Regions from separate parts of the Paenibacillus suaedae genome, predicted to be linked through region 4. Evidence: riboswitches for the same ligand, from Rfam matches in the RefSeq annotation. Region 4 holds a riboswitch; each other region holds the start of a gene.
What was found. Region 4 has a riboswitch for cyclic di-GMP ahead of RQP50_RS09275 (glycosyl hydrolase family 18 protein). Riboswitches for the same ligand answer to the same signal wherever they lie in the genome.
Positions count from the first base shown of each region.

Region 1: linked by a shared signal. The riboswitch ahead of RQP50_RS24390 (CAP-associated domain-containing protein) and the one ahead of RQP50_RS09275 (glycosyl hydrolase family 18 protein) in region 4 are both predicted to bind cyclic di-GMP.
Region 2: linked by a shared signal. The riboswitch ahead of RQP50_RS00425 (4'-phosphopantetheinyl transferase family protein) and the one ahead of RQP50_RS09275 (glycosyl hydrolase family 18 protein) in region 4 are both predicted to bind cyclic di-GMP.
Region 3: linked by a shared signal. The riboswitch ahead of RQP50_RS17620 (CAP domain-containing protein) and the one ahead of RQP50_RS09275 (glycosyl hydrolase family 18 protein) in region 4 are both predicted to bind cyclic di-GMP.

Region 1 is NZ_JAVYAA010000007.1:273,458-279,694, reverse strand. Features, by position in the region: gene RQP50_RS24400 (helix-turn-helix transcriptional regulator) at 1-269, shown strand, start outside; gene RQP50_RS24395 (macrolide family glycosyltransferase) at 266-1,447, shown strand; cyclic di-GMP riboswitch class I at 1,625-1,714, shown strand; gene RQP50_RS24390 (CAP-associated domain-containing protein) at 1,925-4,525, shown strand; gene RQP50_RS24385 (DUF6612 family protein) at 4,693-5,466, opposite strand; gene RQP50_RS24380 (DUF6612 family protein) at 5,636-6,237, opposite strand, start outside.
Region 2 is NZ_JAVYAA010000001.1:86,235-92,471, forward strand. Features, by position in the region: gene RQP50_RS00420 (copper amine oxidase N-terminal domain-containing protein) at 1-2,016, shown strand, start outside; cyclic di-GMP riboswitch class I at 2,586-2,672, shown strand; gene RQP50_RS00425 (4'-phosphopantetheinyl transferase family protein) at 2,756-3,511, shown strand; gene RQP50_RS00430 (amino acid adenylation domain-containing protein) at 3,493-6,237, shown strand, end outside.
Region 3 is NZ_JAVYAA010000004.1:125,532-131,768, forward strand. Features, by position in the region: gene RQP50_RS17615 (SpaA isopeptide-forming pilin-related protein) at 1-1,769, shown strand, start outside; cyclic di-GMP riboswitch class I at 1,899-1,989, shown strand; gene RQP50_RS17620 (CAP domain-containing protein) at 2,118-3,176, shown strand; gene RQP50_RS17625 (class D sortase) at 3,250-3,963, opposite strand; gene RQP50_RS17630 (NAD(P)/FAD-dependent oxidoreductase) at 4,071-4,988, opposite strand; gene RQP50_RS17635 (alpha/beta-type small acid-soluble spore protein) at 5,064-5,351, opposite strand; gene RQP50_RS17640 (SGNH/GDSL hydrolase family protein) at 5,515-6,237, shown strand, end outside.
Region 4 is NZ_JAVYAA010000002.1:347,915-354,151, reverse strand. Features, by position in the region: gene RQP50_RS09275 (glycosyl hydrolase family 18 protein) at 1-1,776, opposite strand, end outside; cyclic di-GMP riboswitch class I at 1,888-1,972, opposite strand; gene RQP50_RS09270 (TrmB family transcriptional regulator) at 2,549-3,358, shown strand; gene RQP50_RS09265 (AzlC family ABC transporter permease) at 3,438-4,166, shown strand; gene RQP50_RS09260 (AzlD domain-containing protein) at 4,157-4,483, shown strand; partial or broken gene RQP50_RS09255 (IS5/IS1182 family transposase) at 4,589-4,793, shown strand; gene RQP50_RS09250 (helix-turn-helix transcriptional regulator) at 4,991-5,656, opposite strand.

The sequences.
Region 1 (6,237 bases), on a different contig from region 4:
ATCAATTATCCCGTGATATGAGTGAAGAAGCGGCGAATCAGCTCGCTCCCACGGGGAAGCAGTTCTTTGGTGTTGTGAAGGTAGGTGATCGGGGACAGATTGTCATTCCCAAACAGGCACGCGAAATGTATCAGATACAAGCTGGTGATAAGCTGATTGTCTTGGGGGAAGATGCGACAAAAGGGATTGCTCTCTTAAAAAGTAATCATTTCATGGAATTTGTAGAGATGATCCAAAAAGCGGAGCGAGAGGTAGATAAATCAGAATGAGCAAAATTGTATTTTTTTCGATACCCGCGCATGGTCACACTAATCCAACCATTCCGGTGGTAGCCGAATTAGTCAATAGAGGCCATCAAGTTTGGTACTATTCCTTTCTAGAATTTCAGGAAAAAATAGAAGGTGCTGGCGCTGCATTCATTGCTTGTGATGAGTTCTTGCCCCAGCTTTCACAAAAGGAATTGGATCGCAAGGTTGGCAAAGATTTTACAGCATTAATTGAGATGGTTGCCGATACGACCATTGCTTTGGATGAGAAGGTATGTCAGGAATTAAGGGAAATTCAGCCGGATTGTATTGTATCTGACTCTATATGCTTTTGGGGAAAATTATTTGCTAAAAAACTAGAAATTCCATATGTTTGTTCGACTACTACCTTTGCTTTTAATCAGTACACTGCGAAACTGATGAAGCGTGGTTTTATCGATTTATGGAGAATGATCGTGGGTTTGCCCCGAATGAACAGAAAAATTCAGTTGTTAAAGAATCATGGATATGAAATTGAGAATTTTATATCGATTGTTCAAAATAATAATGAAACAGACACCATTGTCTATACCTCGAAAGAATTCCAGCCGATGGCGGATACGTTTTCTGAGCGATATGCTTTTGTCGGACCATCCATCAGACAGTCTCCGTCGATACAGATTAATAAAAAAGATAGAAAACGAATCTACATTTCACTTGGGACTATACTGAATCAAAATCAAGATTTTTACCAAAAAGTTATTCAGGCATTTGCAGATACGGACTATGATGTTGTGATGTCAGTTGGTGAAAAAACGGAGATTGCTTCTCTTGGCAACATACCAAGAAATTTTACAGTGAATAACGTCGTGGATCAAATATCGGTATTGCAAACAGCCGATGTATTTATTACCCATTGCGGTATGAATAGTGTGAATGAAAGCCTTTATTTTGGAGTTCCAATGGTTTTATTTCCGCAACATAGCGAACAAGGATTAGTGGCTGATCGGGTTGCTCAACTGGGTGCAGGTTTACAGTTGAAAGGAAAGAAGCCAAAATATTTGGCAGCAGCGGTATCTGAGGTGTTGACGAATCGGACATATCAGGAAAATGCGCTAAAACTGTCAGAAACTTTTCAGAATGCTGGTGGTGCAGTAGAAGCGGCCAATGTGATTTTAACTAAAATTCGAGCGAAGTCTTAATGGTACTTTCATGATCCTTTTTTAAAAATGGGGCAGCTTCATTGAAGAGGTGCATGACGAACATAAATATCGTACTGGGTTGATAGACCTGGTACTTGATGAATTTTGCGTACCTATAGGCACAGTTGTATACAAGCTGTTCATTTACATGTTACTATAGACATTTAATCTGTAACATTTGGATAATGGCAAACCCTAGCGAAAGCAGGGGACGCAAAGCCACGGGTCTAATGTATTTCACAATGCGATGACAGCCGGGTTGCCCTAATTGCGACATTACGTGCGTCTTTTTTTATTGCGCTGCCATTAGGGTGGCGCTTTTTTTGTGCTATTGTAAAGCGTCCCCGGTGTTCATCTCATTTGATCGCAGAATGTAAAAGAATAGGAGATGAAATGATGCGGCCATGTTGTACAGCAACCAACAACGCAATGTACCAAGAACAGCATAAACACATTAAAGCAGGAAGAATGCGGCGTATGACGATTACAGCTAGCGCTGCGCTGTTAGCCGGGATGCTTATCTATCAGCCGACCCTTTATGCAGCGGATAAGCTGGTCGGTAGTATGATTACTGTCACGAAAACGAACAATGCTCCGCAGGCAGGGGCAGACCAACTGCAAGGCATCACCATAGGAATGAGCGAGGATCAACTATTCCAAAAAATCGGACTGCCGGTTCGCAAGGATCTAAGTGAATATGGCTTCGAGTGGTATATTTACAATCAGGATTATAAACATTACTTACAAGTTGGTGTTCAGGACCACAAGGTCGTTGCACTCTATACGAATGCGAATGATTCTTATGGCAGTATTGGATTCGGTTCAACCAAGCAGGAGGTAGAGGCAGCCTTCGGATCTTCCCTCAGTCAAATTAGGAAAGGCAATACGATTTACAATATGGACAACAGCGGACAATATAGCCTGTACAAGGTCGGCGGTATGTATGCAACCGTGTTCTATGATCTCCATCAAGGGAATACGGTGACGGCTGTCCAATTTATTGCCCAGGATGTGGAACTGGCGTTCAAGGGGTACTTTGGCACGCCTAGCAAGCGATTGCAGACAAGCTTTGAGCAACAAATCCTCGATTTGGCTAATGCTGTGCGTGTCCGCGAGGGCATGAAGCCATTGAAGTGGAATGAAAAGGCTGCGGGAACTGCTCGCAAGCATAGCGACGATATGGGGCTGAGAAGCTTCTTCGATCATAACAATCCGGACGGCAAATCCCCGTTCGATCGGCTGAAGGCGGACGGAATCGTATACCAAAAGGCAGGGGAAAACATTGCTGCTGGACAGTCGAGTGCCATCTTCGTTCACGAGAACTGGATGAACTCGAAAGGACATCGTTCGAATATTTTGGGAGACTTTTCTCATCTAGGGGTGGGTGTGTACTTCGGGGGGAATTCAAATGTATATTACACACAGAACTTCGTCACGCAGAATTCCGTCGACGATAAAAAGCCCGATCCTGATGTTGTATCTCCTAGCCTCAGCAAATCTAAGGTTCTGACAGGAGATCCATTCGATGTAAAGGTCGAATATTCTGTGTCGAAAGCAGTATATTCAGCTTCATTCAGTCTTACTTATGACAGCCGCTTGACTCTCTTAGATATTAAGCCAAGCGTTACGATGGCTACCTATCAAAAGTTGAACTATCCGGATGTCCCGCTTATCACGACAAAGAACATAACCGATTTACCTAATGGCCAGAAGCAATTGGATTACTCCGTCAATCTCAACGGAGGCGCTTATGAAGGAGACGGCGACATAGCAACCATCGCTTTCTTGAGCGACCAAGAAGGGAAATATACCTTCAATCTTGTAAATGCGAATCTGTTCAACGCAAACAATGAACGGATCCGAATCGGTTACATTCACTCGTCTACCGTTGATGTCATCAAGCCGTCTGTTCCAAATCCGAATCCGAAGCCAGAGTTGCCTATTTCGTCTTCCTCATCTGAAGGCTCTAGAGGTTCTACTAGTTCTACACCTTCGACTTCTGTGGGAACAATTCCAGCCGGTAAGACGATGAAGGCAGGATTACTGGCAGAGACGATGAAGGAGCATGCAGTGAATGCGGAGTTTAAGATAAATGCGAATACCGTGAAAAAACAGCTGCAGGACAAAAATGCCAAGCAGGTTCAACCCGATATTAGCGATGTAAGCATGAAGGATTACAATGAAGTCTCCTTCACGCTTGACAAATCGGCCGCCAAACTGCTGCAGGAATCAGGCAAGGATTTGCTTCTGTCTACAGCCGAATTCGATATTACCATTCCGAATAAGTCTATTGCGGAACTCATCGGAACGAGCGGACTCGAGCTTGTGGTGTCTCTTGCAGAGCATAAGGACAAAGGTTTTAGCAAGCATCATGGCGAGACGACCTTTACGTCTCCGATGATCACGATCCGTGGGCCGCAAGAAGCAAAGAATATCCTGTTGGAAATCTCCTTGAAGCTGATGGAAGCTACAAAGGATATTCGTAAGGCAGGCGTGTACGCAGAAGCTCAAGGCGTAACAACAAATGCTTGGAGCTATAAACTGGCCGGAATGAAGGCAGCTGATAAGAAGCATATTTCCTTCCAGGTCACGCAGTTCGGCACCTACACGATTGCAGAGCATGCAAGATCCTTCAATGATCTTACTGCACATTGGGCAAAGGATGAAATTGAAGTCATTGCAGCTCACGGACTGTTGTGCGGCAAAGACAGCATACACACATTCAAGCCGAACGACGTTATTACCCAAGCGGAGTTCGCCACCTTGCTTGATCGCTTGACGAATAACGGAAATACTTGGGAACAGCGGATTGCAGAGCCTGGGGCACGTAAACCGATTACTCGCGAAAAAATGGTCGTGATGCTTACGCGGGCATTGAAAATTGATCTGTCCCATTCAAGCGCTTCGCTTGGATTTAAGGATGAAGCACTCATCTCACAGGATGCAAAGACAGCCGTTGTGTACGCAGTGAGCAAAGGACTTATCAAAGGAACCACCGATAACAAACTTGATCCGGCGGGAACGCTCACTCGAGCGCAGGCGGCACTCGTTTTGTACCGCGTGATACACGAGCAATAAGATATTCATCATGACACAAAAAGCAGAGATCCTAGATTAACACATAGGATCTCTGCTTTTTTTTCCTTTTATGGGGTGTACCGCGTGATAACAGTAATGCCGTCGGAACTATTTTTTCTCAGTCTATAACTTTATTTTCTTTCTTCATAGACAATCGAAATCGTATCCTATTGAGCGTTGTCGATAACATCCTTCGGCACTTTAATTTCGGCCAATTCGTTATGCTTCGTAATTGTGCTCGTCACCTTCATGCTGATCGAAATCTTCTGTCCGTTCTCTTCCCCTTCGAGCACAAGTGTAAAGCCGCTTTTTGTTGGGAAGTAGGTTTCCTTATTCACGCCATATGTCATGGTAAGCGTCTTAACATTCATCTTGCCAAGCGCTTCCGCAGCTTCTTCACCAGATGACTCGGACAACAGCGTCTTCGCCAACTCCTTGCCTTTATCGCCAGACATATCCGTAGTCATGATGTATTCGTTACCTTCCACGGTAATCTTCGAATCTTTCTCTAACGGCTTAAATTTATCGAGATTTTGCGTCAAGCTCATTTGGCTCTTAATGTTCGTTTCCCACTGGCTCTTCAACTCATCCGGAACTTTCGCCCATTCGCCATTGACCTGAGAGTATGCTCCTTCTTTGGTGAAGTATTGTTTAATCGTTTGGTTCGTTTGGTCTGACACAATTGACGTATCTTGATAGAAACCAAGCGGTTCCTTTGTAAAGTCAGTTTTGATTGTAATATCCGATTTTTCTTCTTTGCTGCTGTCGCCTTGAATCCCATTCACTTGCTCAACATGGACATCCATTGAATAGCTCTTCAATGTTTTATCCGCATCCGTAGCCTTTTGAATCAATTCTCCTGCCGTAGGTGTTGAGTTGCCGCATGCTGTAATGCCTAGTACTACCATGATCGCTACGAGTGCTGCCGTCCACTTCTTCAAAACCGTCTGCCTCCCAAAATTAGTATGCTCCCTCATAGTAACCAATATCGATAGACAGACAAAGTGAACGTAGCCCTATTCCGAAACAGAAATTAGTAGAATAGAACTATTAATGCCATAAAAAAACCGCCAAATCCGTAGATTCGACGGTCTAGTCTATACATTGCGATTACTTAGCGCTGTCCAATACTTCTTGTGGCACCTTGATTTCGCCAACCTCGTTATGCTTCGAGAATGTGCTTGTCATAACCATATTGAGTTCAACTTTCTGACCTTGCTCTTCTACTTCCATAGACATGTCGACATCGGATATTGTTGGTTGGTATGACTCCTTGTTGACACCAAACTTCATCTTAATGCTTTTAATCTTCATTTGCTCAATCATTGCTTCCATTTGAGGATTACTGTTAGAACCAGATTGGGTCATCAACGACTTCGCCAGTTCCTTCATCCCGTCACCGGACAAGTCCGCCGTCAAGATATAGTTAGTACCTTCTTCGGATACCTTCGAATCTTTCGCTATCGATTTGAAGCGTTCCAGGGACTGCTCTGGGCTTGCCCCTTTCTCCGCACCTTCAAGAATTTGTGCCTTCATGTCATCCGGCATCTTCGTCCATTGCCCGTTCACTTGTGAATAAATGCCGTCCTTCGAAATATACTGAACGACTTTTTGCTCACCTTGACCCGCTACGTTCATTGTCATTTCTTGATACAGATTGAAAGGCTCTTTAGTCATGTCGCTTTTCAGTTTTATTTCCGTATTTTGCTCTT
Region 2 (6,237 bases), on a different contig from region 4:
TCGACGGCAAGAGATACATCAGGTGAATATATCCGCAATAATGTGTCTTATACCGTATTTGTAGTATCTGTAAGCAATACGAGCTCGTATGCCAACAAGCTGTCCTCCGGCTCATCCTCGTTCACGCTTGGACAATCAGCTGGTGTTCCAGTGATTACGAAGGTTAGCCAAGTGGGCAATTATGGAGATGGACGCGATATTCAGATCAGCTTTAATCGCTCCTCCGATGAATCGCGCGTAAGCTACTACCGGATTTTTGCAGTGAAATATTCGGATGCTTATCGCTTTGATTTGACTGAAGCAAACCGGGTTTCATCTAGCAATTATTATGATGTCTCGAAGAATGGCTATAGCATTACTTCAACATTGCCATCTAATATGCGTGATGTGAATGGCTCACTAATCCGCAGAGGGGAAACGTACCGTCTGTTCGTCATGTCAGTTTCGAATAGCAACTCTGATTACAATGCATTGTCGGGCGCATCTGATTCCATCAATATTTCGAATAACTCAACGGTGTACAGTGCTTCCAATGTAAGAGTAAGCGATGTCGGAGATTATAATGACGGCCGCGATATGATGGTTACCTTCAACCGGGCCTCGGATGAATCGAATATTAGCCAGTATCGAATTATGGTTGTGAAGACGAGCAGATCGTACCGCTTTGATGTATCCGAAGCGAACAACGTATCCAGCTACAATTATACGTCGATGAACCCGAATGGCAGAGACGTTAGCCTCAAGCTGAGCTCTACTGCGAGAGACGTAGATGGGGACCTGATCCGTAACGGAACCAGCTACCAAGTATATGTGCTTTCTGTTGGACGCGGCAGTTATGTGAATTCCCTGTCCAGCTCCTCAGATACGATTACGTTGTCTAACAATTCGACGGTGTACCCTGCAACGAACGTATCGGCAAGCAGTTTGGGTGGAAACTACAATGATGGACGGAACCTGAGTGTAACATTCAACCGTGCTGCAGATGAATCGAATGTGAACCATTATCGCGTCATGGTTGTGAAGTCTTCCAATGCAAGCCGTTTTAATCTAACAGAGGCCAATCGAGTTAATAATTGGAACTCAGCTGTCGTGTATCGGAGTGGCAGTAGCTTGTCGCATGTATTCGATGCGGATGCAAGAGATGTAGATGGAGCACCGATTCGCAACGGCAACAGCTACCGGGTATTTGTTCTGACTGTGAGCTCCAATAATCAAGCAAACAATGCATTGTCTGCTCCATCCCCAGAGGTTACGCTTAAAGGCAACGCTTCGGTTGATGTTGTGACGAATGTAGAAGCGAAGATTATTGGCAAAAACGGTAATGCCAGCGACATTGAAGTAGGCTTTAATGCACCATCCAGTAATTCGTACGTAAATGAATACCGTATTATGGTCGTCCGCGCAGATCAGTCCTATGCATTCGACGCATATAGTGCGGGACAGGTGAGATCATCCAGCTACATTCGGGTTGGGAATCAGAGTGGCTATGTAAGACAATCGCTAACAAGCGGCTTGCGGGATGTTCAAGGCAACGACATTCAAAAAGGTGTTGCTTACCGGGTATTTGTGCTTACGGTAGCTGACAATAGAAGCGGCTCCTCGAATGCCTTGTCTTCGCCTTCTGGTGAATTTGCCTTGGTAGATCAATCCGTGCAGGCACCTACGAATGTGTTTTTGACAAGAGAAGGGGGGAATGACTTCAAGGCCTCCTTCTGGAAGCCAAGCAACGACAGCGGGATTGCCTATTATGCAGTGATGGCCGTTCCTTCCGGTTCAGCGGGTTCATTCGACCTGGATCAGGCAAATCGTGTGGCAGGAAGTAATTATAGATTGGTTAGAGTAACAGACGATGGTTCAACCATATTCTCGCTGTCCAATAATGATGCATATGGAAATCCAATTCGCAGCGGCGTTGCCTATAAAGTATTCGTTATGTCCGTAGCGGATGGGCGCAATGCAACAGTGAATGCACTGTCCACCGCATCCAATGAAATGACAGTTGGTGACGGATATTAATCCCCATGATGTGAAATAGAGAAGATAGATAGATGGCATTCAATAAGAGCCTCGGAATGATTTCCGAGGCTTTTTATGTATCACCAAGAGTACAAGAGAGTTGTGTAATGAGTAAGAAATGACTTCAGTGTTGTCTATTAGGTAATTGGTAGGGGAGAGGGGGGCTAAGCAGTAGTGGCTCTATAGGAAAATCGACAAATGTGTCGAGCAGTTGGAGGGAATTGCACGAATCTATGGGAGCAAGGATGGAGAGGATAGGGGTGTTTTTGTCGGAAATAGGGTGAAACAACCTTGAAAATGACTACAAAATGACAAAAAATGATTTTTCGTGTCGAAAAATTGAAAAGTGTTATGAAAAAGTATTAATCTTTTCATTCGAGCAACCGATATAAAATATGGGTCTTGAGTTGGATAGGGGATGCGACCGTCCAACATGCTGATATGTAATATGTACTTTAGACCTATTCACGCGATACATGTCACAAGAACTAGTGCGTAACATTGCTATGACATTCTTGCCTGATAATCGATCTGCAACACGCAATGGATACATCAAGAAGAACAACATCAGGATTGAAAGGCAAACTCTTCGAAAGATGAGGACGCAAAGCCGCGGGCCTAACATCTTCACGGATTACGGCGGCCGGGTTGCCATTAATGTTGCGGTAACTACACAACGGTTATTCGGTGACAAGGCTATGCAGAATGGCCTTTTTTTTGCGCACAGAAGCTGGGGTAAATGATGGAAATTGTGTTGCTAAAATGGGACGAGTGTACTTCCTACGAAGACATAGATTCATTGATGGATCGATTTATCCCGTTCGTTACACCTGAAAAATACAAAAGGTTAGATAGACTTCGGAACCGTGAAGATTTTTATTGCACGGTTGCGGCTGACATATTGGCCCGCATGCTGCTATGTCGAACCTTGAAATGTTCGAATAACGAACTTGTTATTCACACTCATCCCTTCGGCAAGCCATATGTGGAGGGTGATCCAGTATTTTTCAACATCTCTCACGCCGGTGCGTTCATAGCAGTGGCATTGGATGAAGCGCCAATCGGGATTGATATTGAGCAAGCAGGAGAATGGAACATGGACGTGGCTAGGCTGATATGCTCGCCGCGTGAGTTGGAATTGCTTGCAAATACGAACGACAGTCGTGCGCGTCAGGAATTGTTTTTTTACATATGGACGGCTAAGGAAAGTGTTCTGAAGGCATTAGGAACGGGTCTCAGCCTGCCTCCCAGCACATTCGAGATTGTGCAGGAGACAGCTGTACCTATACAACATAATCAATTATGGAATGTTGATCATAATTATGTAAAGCAATATGTCGTTCCTGTAACAGGCTATAGTATGACTGTGTGCGCACAGCATATGGAATTTGCCAAGCAAATAGAGTACATCACATGGGAGCAGTTGACTCATAGGTTTACGAAATGGGTTGGATCGTACAAAGGAGAGGACGAGAATTGGCTTTCATGGAATTAACAGTAGAACGATTGGCAGGCTATGACGTACATTCTATCGAGCTGCCTGAAGAGACAATGCGTCTTCTGAAGAAGCATTCGGCCGAGCATTCGGTCAAGTTGGAATCCGTCATGTTCAGTGCGTGGGCAACGCTGTTGTCCCGGTTCTACAACTCGCAGCAAGTAACTCTTCATGCCGTTCAAGCGGGACACGGCAATGCAAACCATACCGTAGTCAGTCAGGATGACGTAACCTTGCAAGGAATTATGAATATTCATAACAGCTTGTCGGCTTGCGCAGAAGGACGTAACCTGACTTGCTCTGAAATAGCTTCTGACAGTGATGTGGCAACGTATTGCTGGTACGGAGAAGATGTTCGGCCCGTGCTTCCAGAGGGAGAGCAGGTATGTGACCTGCACGGCTGCATTCAGCATGCTGCTGGAACGGGCGCATTACCGATGTTCACAATGTATTACAAGGAAAATCAGTTCCAGTTATCGACAGTAGACAAGCTGGGTGAGTACTTCTTGCAGCTGCTGGATGAAGCTGTGAAGCATCCTCAGAAGCGTATTGGCGAGCTGGAAATGCTGACAGAGCAGGACAAGCGCCAGTTAATTGAGGGGATGAATCAGACGCGAGCTGAATATCCTCATACATTCACGGTTCAGGCGCTGTTCGAGGAACAGGCTCAGCTGCATCCGGATCGAGTAGCTGTTATCGAAGATGATCGCGAGTTGACCTATTGCGAGTTGAATGCTCGTGCGAATCAATTGGCGCGCAGGCTGCGGAAGCTTGGCATCAATCGGGAACAGTCTGTTGGTATTATGGCAGAGCGAAGTGCAGAGATGGTTGTCGGTATCTTAGCGATTCTCAAGGCGGGAGGAGCTTATGTTCCACTTGATCCTGATCACCCTCAGGATCGCATTCAATATGTCCTGGAAGACAGTCGTACGAAGCTGGTACTGACTAGCAGATCGTCAGATATAGATTTGCCGAATACCATCGAGCAGGTTCATATGGACGACCCGAGCCTTGCTGATGAATCTAGCGATAATCTGGTATCTGTGAATCAGCCAGAAGATCTTATATATATCATTTACACGTCCGGTTCGACAGGAAGACCTAAGGGCGTCATGGTTACTCATCGCAATGTCATTCGCCTAGTAAAGCGCACGAATTATGTGAAGTTTGGCGAAGGCGACCGTATTTTGCAGACGGGATCGCTTGTCTTCGATGCCTCAACCTTTGAAATCTGGGGCTCCTTGTTGAATGGCTTAGGGCTCGTGCTCATCGATAAGACGACGATACTGGACGCTGAGCAGCTGGAGCAAGCGCTCATCCGCCATCAGGTAACGATTATGTTCTTGACGACGGCGCTGTTCATTCAATTGGTTGATCGCAATCCGCGCATATTTGCGCCGCTTCGCCAATTGCTCGTCGGTGGAGAGCTGATGTCGCCAAAGCACTTCTATCGAGCGGCTAAGGACTGTGCACCGATTGAGATTTCGAATATTTATGGTCCTACTGAAAATACAACCTTCTCTACTTCTTATCTGATGAAGGAAGAGGGAGACGGGACAATTCCTATCGGTACGCCAATTACGAACTCAACTGCTTATGTTGTAAATGATTACGGCATGCTGCAGCCGATTGGCGCTGTAGGAGAGCTGTGGGTCGGCGGTGAAGGCGTAGCACGCGGCTACTTGAATAAGGATGAGATGACGCGTGAGAAGTTCGCGGATAGTCCATTCGTAGCTGGCGAACGAATCTATAAAACAGGTGACCTTGTGCGCATGCTGCCAGATGGCAACTTGGAATTCGTCGGACGCAAAGATCATCAAGTGAAGATTCGCGGCTATCGCATGGAGCTCGGTGAGATTGAAGCGCAGATTCATACGCACGAGCAAGTAACGGAAGCGCTGGTTGCAGCTTTTGAAGAGTCGCCTGGCCAGAAGGCCCTTTGTGCTTATATAGTAGCGGAAGAAGGCATGACATCGCGTACAATGCGCGAGTACTTGTCTTCGCATTTGCCTGAGTTCATGGTGCCGGCATACTTCATGTTCTTGGAGCGCATGCCGCTTACGATCAACGGCAAGATTGATCGGGCCAAGCTGCCTCAGCCGGAGAAGCAGGAGCGCATATCTACCGAATATCAAGCTCCAGTAACGGATACGGAGAAAAAGCTTGCGGCGATTTGGGAGGAACTGCTTGGCATCTCTCCAATTGGCACAGCGGATCACTTCTTCGAGATTGGCGGGCATTCGTTGAAGCTGGCACAGCTGCAAGCACGCATCGCAGCTGACTTCCATATCTCGTTGTCCTTCAAGGAATTGTTCTCGAATCCATATGTCGGCAAGCTTGCTGCAATTATCGACGAAGGAGCGCAAGAACAATACGAATCGATAACGCCAGCCGAGAAGAAGGCGCATTATCATCTCGCGCCAGCACAGACGCGTATGTTCGCGCTGCAACAGCGGGGCGGAGTTGGCATGGCCTATAACATTCCACTCGTGTACGAAGTGAATGGCCAATTGGATACCGGCCGCCTGAAGAAGGCTCTACACCAAATCGTAGAGCGCCATGAAGCATTCCGTACTTCATTCCATTGGGAAGAGGAACAGATCGTACAGAAGGTGCATGAGACAGTTGCATTCGATGTGCCGATTATAGAGGCCGAGGGCCGTACTGCTGCTGAACTGGCGAATGAATTCGTCCGTCCATTCCAGTTGGAGGAGCAATCGCTTCTA
Region 3 (6,237 bases), on a different contig from region 4:
GATATAAGTTGGATTCAAATCCAAAGCCAATACAATTTGAGATTAAAAAGGATCAGACAACATTAGCAACGCGTACGGTTGAGAACACATCACTTCCTGGCTCCATTACTGTAATTAAGAAAGATGAAGCTGGCGGTGCGTTGCTCTCTGGTGCGGAATTTGTCCTTAAAGATGCGAAAGGAAATATCATTGCTACGAGGCAAACTGTTGCAGATGGTATCCTGAAATTCGAAAATTTAAAGAGCGGCACCTACTATTTAATAGAAAAGACAGCGCCAGAAGGGTATGTGCTCAATACTCAGCCCATTACAGTTGAAGTCAAGAACGGAACGGACACACCGATTACCGTCTTGAACAAACTGGTTCCAGGAACGGTGAAAGTCATTAAAGTGGCGGCAGGCACGAATACTACACTCCCTGGTGCAGAATTCCGCATCCTTGATGCACATAAGCAGCTAGCCAAGGATCAAACAGGCAAAGAATTGACACAGTTGGTAACGGATGAACATGGCCAATTGATCATTATGAATCTGAATCCCGGCCAATACTTCGCGCAAGAAACGAGGGCACCGGTAGGGTATGTGTTGAACGGCGATTTATTCGAATTCACAGTAAGCAAGAAGGCAGAACCTGAAGTGAAGGTACCGAATACACGTGAGCCTGAAGTGCCTAAGACCGGAACTGCTAAGTTGGTTAAAGTTGATGTGGCCAATGAAGAAAGTAAATTGCCAGGTGCGGAGTTCCGTTTGCTGGATGCGAATAAGCAGCCAGTCAAGGATCAAGCAGGCGTGGAATTGCCGCTGCTAATCACGAATGAGCATGGCGAAGTCACGATTCCTAACCTGTATCCGGGCAAGTATTATGCAGAAGAAACGAAGGCGCCAGTCGGATATGTGTTGAACACGGAATTAATCGAGTTTGATGTGAACGCTGGCAAGGAAGCAGTAGTCATTGTGCGTAATACACTCGCTTTGCCGCCGACGGGTTCAGTGAAGCTGATTAAGATTGCTTATGACAATAAAGAGAAAAAGCTGTCTGGTGCCAAGTTCCGCCTTCTGGATGCGGAGAAGCAGCCGGTTAAAGATGAGGCAGGAGCAGAGCTTCCGATCTTAACGACGGATACAAACGGAGAAGCATCCCTTCCAGCCTTGAAGCCGGGTAAATACTTCTTCGAGGAGACAGAGGCACCGAGCGGCTATATTCGCAATACTACATGGATTGGGTTCGAAATTACGAGAGGGCAGTTGACTATCGTTACGGTCGAGAATGTTCGTTATACCGATGGAGGGGGAGGGGGCAAGACGGATCCTTATGAACCGTGGGAGCCAAGCAAGCCAGACGACAAGACACCTCCTAAGACAGATCCGAACATTCCAACGGTCCCTGGGCAGATCGTCGATCCTACAGTTCCCAAGACGCCAACAACGCCAACAACGCCAACAACGCCAACAACGCCAACAACGCCTGGAACGACGACTGACCCTGATCAGCCTACGGTACCTGGTGAGACGACAGATCCCGATACAGGAAATACGACGGAGCCGGGTGGAAGCATGGGCAATCCAGACGGTGACAAGGATGATGAAGGAAATCCTGATGATGCAGATCTAGGAGGCAAGACGGATTCGAAGAAGCCGAATCCTAAGCCGGGCAGCAAGCTGCCGCAAACTGGTGAAGAAGCGCCTGCATCGCCAATCGTCGGTATGATTCTCATTACTGCCGCAGCACTCATGTGGATTGCTCGGAAGCGATTATTTGTAAGACGTTGATGTGATGAACCGCCAGGGAGAGTTCCTTGGCGGGTATCCTACTATTCTGTCCACATACAGAAGATTACAATCGTTCAGGAGTGTACAAGCAGTTCTGTTGCATGTTACCATAGACATATAACGGTTACATTTGGATAATGGCAAACCCTCGCGAAAGCAGGGGACGCAAAGCCACGGGTCTAATGCATTTACACAATGCGATGACAGCCGGGTTGCCCTAATTGCGACAATACGAGCGTCTATTTAAGTGCGCCGCCATTAGGGTGGCGCTTTTTTTGTATAACAAGAAGCGCCCCTGGTGTTCATCTCATTCGAGCGGATAACGTCAAAGAATGGGAGATGGTAAGGATGCGGACACGTTGTACGGAAACGACTGACAACAACGCAAACTGGCAAGTAGAAGAAAAACAATCATTGGTAGGCAGCAAGCGAAGAATTGCAATAGGGCTTAGTGCTGCATTGCTGTTCGGCATGTTCATGCCACGGACAACTCTCTATGCAGCGGATGAAACTAGCGGAAGCGGGACTGCTGCATCAGAATTGTTGAATGTACAGGCGGCAGGAGTCAAGGTTCAGGGCATTTCGCTCGGTATGAGTGAGAAGCAGCTCTTCGAGCGGCTGGGCCAACCAGCACGCAAAGACGTAAGCGAGTACGGGTTCGAGTGGTACATCTATAACAAGGATTATAAGCAGTATGTGCAGGTCGGTGTGCTCAACAAGAAAGTTGTAGCTCTATACTCGAATGCTAAGGCTGATTATGGCAGCATTGGATTTGGTTCGACGAAGCAGGAAGTTACAGCAGCCTACGGGTCTTCCATCAGCCGAATTAAGAAAGGCAATACCATCTATAACTACAAGGATAACGGCGGAACATACAGTATGCACAAGGTAGGCGATGCTTATGCGACGGTGTTCTATGATGTGAGTCAGCGCGGCACGGTAACAGCTGTCCAATTCATTGCTGAAGCTGTGGAGTTGTCGTTCAAGGGTTACTTCGGTACGCCTAGCGAGCAATTGCGGACAAGCTTCGAGCAGCAAATATTCGATCTAGCGAACGCAGTTCGCGTACGCAATGGCAAGAAGCCGCTGCAATGGAACGATAAAATCGCAGGAACAGCACGCAAGCATAGCGGTGATATGGGAGAAAGAAGCTTCTTCGATCATAATAATCCGGATGGCAAGTCGCCGTTCGATCGAATAAAGGCAGACGGAATCGTATATAAGTCCGCAGGAGAGAATATTGCCGCTGGCCAGACGAGTGCTATCTTCGTTCATGAGAACTGGATGAACTCGGAAGGGCATCGTGCCAACATATTAGGAGATTATTCGCGAATGGGTGTAGGCGTATTTTTCGGAGGTAAATCGAAAGTCTACTACACGGAAAACTTCTATACGCCACGAAGCTAGCAGGCCGTGGTAAAAAGACGCCTTCAATCCCACAGAAACAGTGGTGTTGGAGGCGTCTTTGATTGTTACGGCGTTATGGAGTCTTCTCCATGACAGCCTTCACAATAAGCCGGTGTGTAGCTGTGTCGATTGGATCACAGGTGATAAGTGTCAGCTCCCGATCCGTTGGATTCTGATCGAGAACGGACAGATCTTCTGGGGTTACGACGGATTTTGATTGCACGGTATACGTGTAGGTCTGATCTGATGTTTCCAATTGAACTTTATCGCCTTTTTTCAACTCATCGAGCCTGTTGAAGTGTCTGCCGAATGTCAGACTGCGATGGCTCGCCAATACAAAGTTGCCGATCTCGCCCGGCACTCGGCCGGGGACAACGATTCCACTTCCAACCTTGAGAGAAGCAGGTGTGGCTCCCTCTACCATAGGCTCTCGCAGATCGATTTTGTCGATAGATATTGCTCCATATACAAGGAGGCCGTCAATGGATTTAGGCTCCCGTTTTTTTGGTGTGATTGAATCGGTTTGTGTCTTGGAGGTAACTTGAATGCTGTCTTGCGGCAAGTTGTCCCACTCAGTAAGGAGCCGAAGCTCCCTTTGTTGTTCGTTGTATTGGTTCCACTTCGGATATAGGATAAGAGCTAACCCAGCAAGGAGAAACAACAGAGCCGTGACACCGAGCAATCGGGACATGATTTGATTCTTCTTCGTAATAAGAGGCACCCCCTTGACGCGGTATGTTCGTGCCTCTATTGTACCGCATGCTGCAATATATTTTCCATGACCCACCAAGACGATGAGATGAGGTTCCTTAGGGAATACGATAGCAGTCAGCAAAACTCAATTGCAGCAAGCAGTTGCCGGAATTCGAGGCCAGCAGCCTAAGGTGGTGAGGATCATTCCTTAGGGGAAGCCTGCTGAAGGATTGCTTTATGCATCCAAATGGCAGCTTGTGAACCTTCCGCCATCGCAATCGTAACCTGTTCCGAATGCACACACACATCTCCTGCCGCCCATACGTTGGGAACATTGGTCATTTTCGTACGTGGATCCACCATAATGTGTTTATTTTCATGCCGCTCTATCCCAAGCTGCTCTGCGAGGGAGGACTTCACCTCATTGCCTCCGAAGGCAACAAATCCACGCTCTCCATCAATGATCCTTCCATCGGAAAGTCTCACGCCACTGAAGATACCTTCTCCCTTACATACTACTTCTTCAATCTGTGCTTCAATTACTTCAATTTGCTGAGCATCCAATTGGTGCATTTGATCAGCAGACAAGGGCTTCTGCTCGTGATTCACATAGACGATGTCACGGGTCCAATACAATAGCGTTAGTGCCATATCAGCTCCGGTAGAGCCAGAACCAAGCACAATGGTTCGCCTACCGCTCACTTCATAACCATCGCAATCAGGGCATACATACACCGTAAGGCCTAGGCAGGGCATGAGATTGGGCAAGGATGGAAGCCGATCCATGATTCCAGTGGCGAGCAGGAGTGTACTTGCTGTGAAGAGGCCGTTCTCTGTTGTCGTCACGGTGAAGCCATGCTCGCCATTAGGTGCGAGACTCGTCACGGTATCTTCAAGCAGATGTATGCCTAACGATGTGGCCTGCCGTTTACCCAAAAGACGAAGCTGAGTACCGGACACTCCCTCAGGCCATCCGAGCACATTATGGTAGGAACGGCATATCGTCGATCTGCCATAACCACTATCGATCACCAGCACGCGGTGTCGGTATCTCCCCAGCTGAATGGCAGCTTGCAGCCCGGCAATGCCGCCACCAATAATAATGCTCTCATAGCACATAAGCAGACACTCCTACCGTTTCTGAATGATTATTTCATGAAATAATGCCTGGCATGCCAAGAAAGAGATCTTATCTTACTTCCCCTGCTGCTTCGTTAAATTCTCCTGAGCAAGGCGAATCATCTCCCGCACCATCGAGCCGCCGATTCGTCCGCCAACGCGACCTGCATCTTCCGTTGACAACTGTCCATTGTACCCTTCTTGCAACGGCACGCCCAGTTCCTTAGCTACCTCATATTTGACATCATTCGGCCGGTTCGGATCTACTGCAAATCCTTCGCGGCGCATGACCTCGGCTTTAAAAGCATTGACACTGTTCTCGGCACCTGTAACAAGCAACTTTCGACGACTTCTTCGGGACATAATGGTGTTCCTCCTGTGTCTTCAAAATAGATACTCTCCATACATTCCCCCTCCCAATCGAAATTATGTAAGAAATGAAGAGGAGTAGGAATATACTATGGAGAAATAATCCAGTGAGTAAGTGTCTGTTTGGGTAAGCACACCATTCGAGAGGAGCTTGCAAATGGATTCGGAATATCAAGATGTACAAGTGAAGGAAGCAGAGTTGACTGTGGAGCAGCAGAGGACGAACACATCCGATGTGGTCTGGCATTCGCCGCTTGAAGCACCGTTTGCCATTGCTGGATTCCACTGGCTGTCTATGGAGGGAAGATATCGGCGACTCCCCATCTCGCCCGAACATAAGATTCCAGAGGGGGTCGAATGGCTGGCGAATCATACAGCAGGCGGTCAGATCCGCTTCGTGACGGACTCTTCGAAGCTGTTCCTGCGGGTGAAGTTATCTGGCCCACACGACATGTATCATATGTCGGCGACGGGGCAGTGCGGCTTCGATTGCTATGTGGAAGCGGATGGACATCTCCACTACCGAAGTACGACGGCAGGATGGAATCCTAGAGATTCTGAGTATGAGTCTGTCCTATTTTTCCGAGATGAAGCACAGAAAAGGCTTGTCGTTCTGAACTTCCCGCTGTATCAAGGGGTAGAGGAGATTATGGTCGGGTTGAAAAGGGATGCCATCGTGGAGTCCCCGCCTGCCTATGAGGATCCAGGCAAGGTTATTGTTTACGGAACCTCCATCACCCAAGGGGCATGTGCCATGCGTCCTGGAATGTGTTACACGAACATTCTTAGTCGAAGAATCAATCGTGAATTCATTAACTTAGGCTTCTCTGGCCATGGAAAAGGAGAGGCCGAGCTAGCTCATATTATTGCATCTATATCC
Region 4 (6,237 bases):
GCTTGTAATCTTGGCATCTCCCTTAAGTTTGAATGTATAGGATCTGCCAGGTTCAATCGTTTTGGCATCATAGACCGATTTCAAATCGACGGCCGTGTAACCGTTCTCATTTGTTACGGTTCCCGCTAAATAATCGCCGGAAGTCAACGGTCCATCGGCTTGGATGTAGAGCTTCGGCAGCTTAACCGTTTTTGCTCCTCTTTCCACCGCTTTCAACACTTGATTCGATTCGGTCATAGACTCGTTATTGAAGAGGGTAATTTCATATCCCTTATTGTTGCCCCAAGCCTCGGTATACGGTTTCACATCCGCCGTAACATCCAGCTTGGTATATTGGATTTCATGTGCTGTCAACGCCTGGCTTCCGAAGAGGCCTTCTTTCGTTGTCTTTGTTAATTTATCACGCTTGGCAGGATCCGCAGTAGGGGCATCGTTGGAAGCCATCCAAGCAATGACGCCGCCCAGACCATTCTCAAGCACATATTTCGTTTTCTCTTGAATGGATCTTTCATTGTCATACGTGTAGAATACACCAGTTGTCCCATCATACAGATAGGGAGCTTTGGATGCATCATCCCAATATTCTTTGAGATTCGGGTAAGTGGCCTTCAGCTTGTCGAGGTTGCGATAAGACCAAATCCCTGTTCGGCGGCCGCCGTCCCCAACAGCGAGCGCTGCCTCGCCAACCGCGCCGCGGGATGGAGTCTGATCCGCATCCTTGGCGGATAGTGCTGCTTCGCCGAATAGCCCCGGATGATTCGGATCGGATCCTTGCGACACTTTATCCCAGCCGCGAGTATAGTAGGCCGCCCCGATCACAATCTTATTCGGCTCAGCACCTTGCTGAATCAAATAATTCACGCTCTCGTCGATGGACAGGTTGTTGCCCGTGAGCGGGTCGTTCGGGTTCGTATACAAGCCGGTATGGTGGCCGCTTACTTCATCCCATGCGCCGCGCATGTCATAAGTCATAATGTTGGCAAAGTCTACAATGTTGAACAGTCTCGGCACATCAATGCCGATATCGATCTTACTCTTCGGCGCCGGAAGCGCAACAGACAGTTCATACGCTTTACCAAGCTGGGCTCCTTGCTTATTCAATGCGTTTTTGATATCTTGCAGCAGTAAAATATAATTGTTTTTATCCTCTGGTATAGCGTATTTCGTACCTTCATCGTTCTTATTATCGACCATATCAGGCTGTCGAACTTCAGCCGGGAACTCCCAATCGACATCCACGAAGTCCATGTTCGTGTACTTGATGAATTTCATGACATTTTGGATCAGATTTGCCCGTTTGGAAGCATCGGCTGCAACGACAGCGAAGTCGCCTGATTTCGACCATCCGCCAAGAGAGATGCCGATCTTCAGATTCGGGTTTTCTGCGCGCAATTGCTGCAGGGCGATAAGGATGCCTGCATTGGCCGCTTGCCATTGAACGCCATCCTGGCCGACAGGCGCTTCTACTGCCGCATCCTTATCCGTAAAGACAAGGTTGCCTTGGGCATCAAAATCGAGAAACGCATAGTTCAGGTGGGTTAATTGATCGGCCGGTATATCTTTGGGATAAAAGTTTCCTTGTCCTCCCCAAATCGACCAATCGCCATAGTACATGACATTCCGGATTTCTTTTGTTGCATTTTTGAGCACAGGTTCCTGTGCTGCGGAAACAGTCGTTCCTGCGTAAGTCGGCGCCAACGAAGACACGAACATCATGATGGTCATTACCGTCATTGCGAACAATCTTCGGGCGCTGCGCTTTCTCCCAGTCTTCATCCGTTATTCACTTCCTATCAATAGATTTTATTAATAGGCAGCTAGGGTGGGGCATCTCGCCATGGATCATACAAAAACAACCATACGACTAATAGAGATGGGGGTCTATTAATCGGCAACTGGCTGGCATAGAATTTCTTCCTTAGCCCCTTTAGTTTTGCGTCACTAGATTTCCCTAGCTTTGCCTAGTAATACCTGCAAACATGCATACTCTTGCATAACGATACATGTTTACACCGTTAAATATACAGCAGTTTTGAGTATATTTAATGGGTCATACGGATTATTTGTGAATATATGAACATAGTTCGATATTATTATTCACTAGAAATATATCTTGTTGAAATCCGGATGGAATAAGAGGATGTATGTTAATTCCATATGGTTTGATACTGGACATCATCCTAGTAACTGCACCGATCCTTTGTTATGCTTTTTTACATATTCTACATGTCCGACAAGGTTTGGGCAGTAGGTCTTAGGGAGGAGGGGAGATATATTGTAGTGTGGATGAACGAGCCAGAGTTCGCACAATGATAACGGAATATAACTTTCCTTATCAGTAAAATTCATGCAACTATATAGTACTTGGATTGGATTAAAAAGGACTGATCCTCCTTTTCTGGGCAATTATACCTCGCCCAAAAGTTGAAGAATCAGGAACAAAACAGTGGTCTGACGATCATTTTTCGATAACGGAACCAGGATTGCTTTGACAGGTAATCCATTTTATTTTATAGTAAGTAACACACTAACTACTAAAGGAGTTGCCATGGAAGAACTTTATAAAGAACTTCAGAAGTGGGGCTTTTCACAATATGAATGTAAAGCGTACATAGGGCTTTTGAAAAATTCCCCTATAACCGGATATGAAATAAGCAAAAGGTCGGGTGTGCCTCGTTCAACGATTTATGAAGTATTGGCAAAATTAATGGATAAAGGTGCGGTGTACACAGTACCTTCTGACCCCGTAACCTATGCACCTTTACCAGCAAAAGAGTTAATCCATCGATTGCGTAATGACTTTGACAATTCTATGGATTATCTTGAAAAGAATTTATCTGCGTTAGAAAGTGAACAAGAAGTAGATGTTATTCGACGCATCAGCAGTGATGAGCGCGTTGTGGCCGAAATGATTGACATCATCGATAAAGCTAACAAAGAAATATGGTTGTCGATCTGGGAACCACAAGTCGATTCGATAAAAGGTGCTGTAGATACGCGGATAAAGGATGATATCCACGTCTTTTCTATTCTTTTTGGAGCACCTGAGATTCAGCTTGGAGCAACTACTCATCACAATTACATGGCTCCAGAAGTAGCTGAGGAACGTATGAACGGTCGCTTAACGATTGTTGCACGGGACAATGAGGAAGTATTAATTGCAAATTTCTCGCCAAATACACCTGCATGGGCGGTAAAAACGGAAGACCCGGCACTTGTGTTAATCGCGATGGAATACATCAGGCATGATATTATGTTCTCAGAATTAGTGAAAGAAGTGGGCCCAGAGAAAGCAGAAGCGCTTTGGAAAAACACTCCTAACCTATTTCATGTTGTTACTGGAAGACGGTTCAAATAAATTGAACCGTATTTTCTTTCACTTTTTAGTAGTAGTTAGTAAGTTAGCTTCTAATACTTGAAAATAAAGAGGGAATGAAATGAGTCTGTCGAACGTCCAAATAAATTCGTCTCCGAGAGATGAAGATAGCTTTATCCAAGGAGTAAAAGATTGTGTCCCCACGCTGCTGGGTTATTTAAGTATCGGATTAGCTGCAGGTGTGATCCAAAAGACTGCGGGACTTAGCATCGCTGAGATCGCTCTGATGACTATGATTCTCTATGCTGGCTCAGCTCAGTTTATTGCTGCGGGTATGATAGCAGCAAGTAGTTCGATTACTGCCATTATTATTACGATTTTCTTTGTCAATCTTCGTCATATTTTACTTAGTGCCGCACTAGCACCTTATTTCCGGCATCTTACTCCACTTCGCAACATGCTAGTAGGTTCTCTACTCACCGATGAGACATTCGGTGTCGCGATTACCGAGGCGGCCAAGAGAAAGCGAATCAGTGAGAAATGGATGCATGGTCTCAACATAACCGCTTATGTAAATTGGCTTGTAGCGAATCTAGCAGGAGCATTTTTGGCACAATGGATTTCGAATCCGGAGAAATTCGGACTAGCATTTGCCTTGCCAGCTATGTTTATTGGAATTCTCGTACTCTCTATGGTAGGGCGAAATAGAATCAAACTTGATATCGTTGTCGCCATTATTGCAGTGGTCATTGCTGTGGGAAGTTCTTTCTTTTTGTCCAGCAGTATGGGCGTTATTGTGGCTACAATTATTGCTTCAACAATAGGAATGGTGGTAGAAAAATGGAAGTAAGATGGGACATTTTTTTGATTATTCTAGGCACAGCTTTTGTAACATTTATTCCAAGGGTCGTTCCTCTGATGGTGCTTAGTCGTTTTGAATTACCAGGATGGGCAATGCGATGGTTAAATTATGTCCCCATTTCCGTTATTGCTGCTCTGATAGGTCAAGAGATATTTATCCATGACGGAAAGCTTACATCTCTTACCAACAACATTGAATTTTTTGCAGCCATACCGACTTTTTTAATTGCGATAAAAACAAGAAGTTTATTGGGAACCGTACTGGGCGGTATTATTTCCATTATCATTTTACGCTTATTGTTTTGAAACTTGATACTAGAGTTTTATCGAGGATACATGGCTATGAGTAAAAATTTTATATGCGCGCTGTAAAAAGGGTCTAGTGGATGAAATACCTACTGCCAAAAACTACACACCGAGCAAATGGTATTCCAAGAGGGAGAATATTTCAAAACAAAGGCAAGAGAACGCTACAAAATTGAGGCGAAGAACAGTGAACTCAAACATAGACATGGGTATGGTGTCGTTATCCTCGGATCTTTTTGGCATGGAGTTACAAGGCATAATGGCAATCTTCGCTCTTAACGTGAAGAGAATAGTAAAGCTACCGAAGTGAGAAGCCAGTGGTACAGGCTTGTGTATACAGTGAAAAAGACGACTATTATCCCATTAATAGAATAATAGTCGTCTTTTGTTTCGCTCTACGGCCTCGGATTGATCCAAGGTTTTTTGATTTACATTCATTTAGTTGAGAATTGTATACGCCTATCTATGTCTTGTATTGCTCGATTTATTGTTCTGATTCGATTGGGGCTACTTGTCGTTGCGAGATATCATTTGATGATAACGATAAACACTTGATTCCGACATTCCCATTATTTCAGCAACTTCATTTATTGTACCTTTAACTTCGAATACCCCGTATTCTTTTAATTTGAAAATAGCAAGTCTCTTTTGTTCAGGTGATAACTGAGCACCGGATTCTAATATATCTTTATCTATTACTCCATAAATGATATTACGAATATTATCGGTAAGTTTTTCAATAGGTTGTTCCTGGTCAGTTTCCTGTTCGATAAGATCTATAGCTGAACTTAGATTGGCCAATTTTAATATATCCTTTGCGACTTTCCTATAGACATCCGCATCAAAATTTATACATAAAAGACCTTGTAATTGACCTTCACGATCTTTTATAAATAAAGTTGATGAACGGAATTTTTTACCTCTGGGTCCTTCTCCAACATAATCTACAACATAATCCTTTTTTAGATATACCTTTTCGTTAATTAATTTTTTTGCATAGTCAGTTAAAGGGCCATTTAAAGATCTTCCACTTAAGTCTCCATTGACTATGTGACCGATTTGAGAACCCCCATTAGGATTTAAAACATGTAATACAAATTCATAATTAGATCCCAAAATTTCCCCGAAATAATTCATTATATTTTGATAATGTCGAAATAGTTCATTATCCATTTAAGTATTCCTCCTTATCAGTTATTCCTGAATTTTATTCACTATGAAATTGCTCGCGAATTCATATTCAATTCCAGGGTTGAGCAAAATCTCAATAAAAGATGCGCTTTACTTCTCGTACAAGGATGCATTCTTCTTTTTTCAGCTATAGACAACCCAACTTCGGGTCTTTTATCGACAAGGATTTCGTTTAATGAAGAAGCCAGCATTCAAAATAGACAACCCTATTATAACTTATAACAAGTTTTTTAGAATTTTAAAAGGGAGAAACATTAAATTTGCAATAAAAAATTCCGATAAAAATAATTTATTATCATTTGTTTGACTTCGCGATTATCTATGTGCTACTCTGTCTGTGTAGTAATAAAAAATAATTACTGTAATAAATTATTTTAAGTTATTCTTTGAGAAAGATCAGAAAATGATCGTTGTTTTGATGGCATTGATTGCAACGAGTATGATTACAACGATAATTTATCCAAGTATTCAATTCGTACTAAGAAAGGGTTTGATGATTCTTAGTTTTACTTTTGAAAACCCTTACATGGTGGGCGGGTGACTAGTATGGCAACTATGGGGAG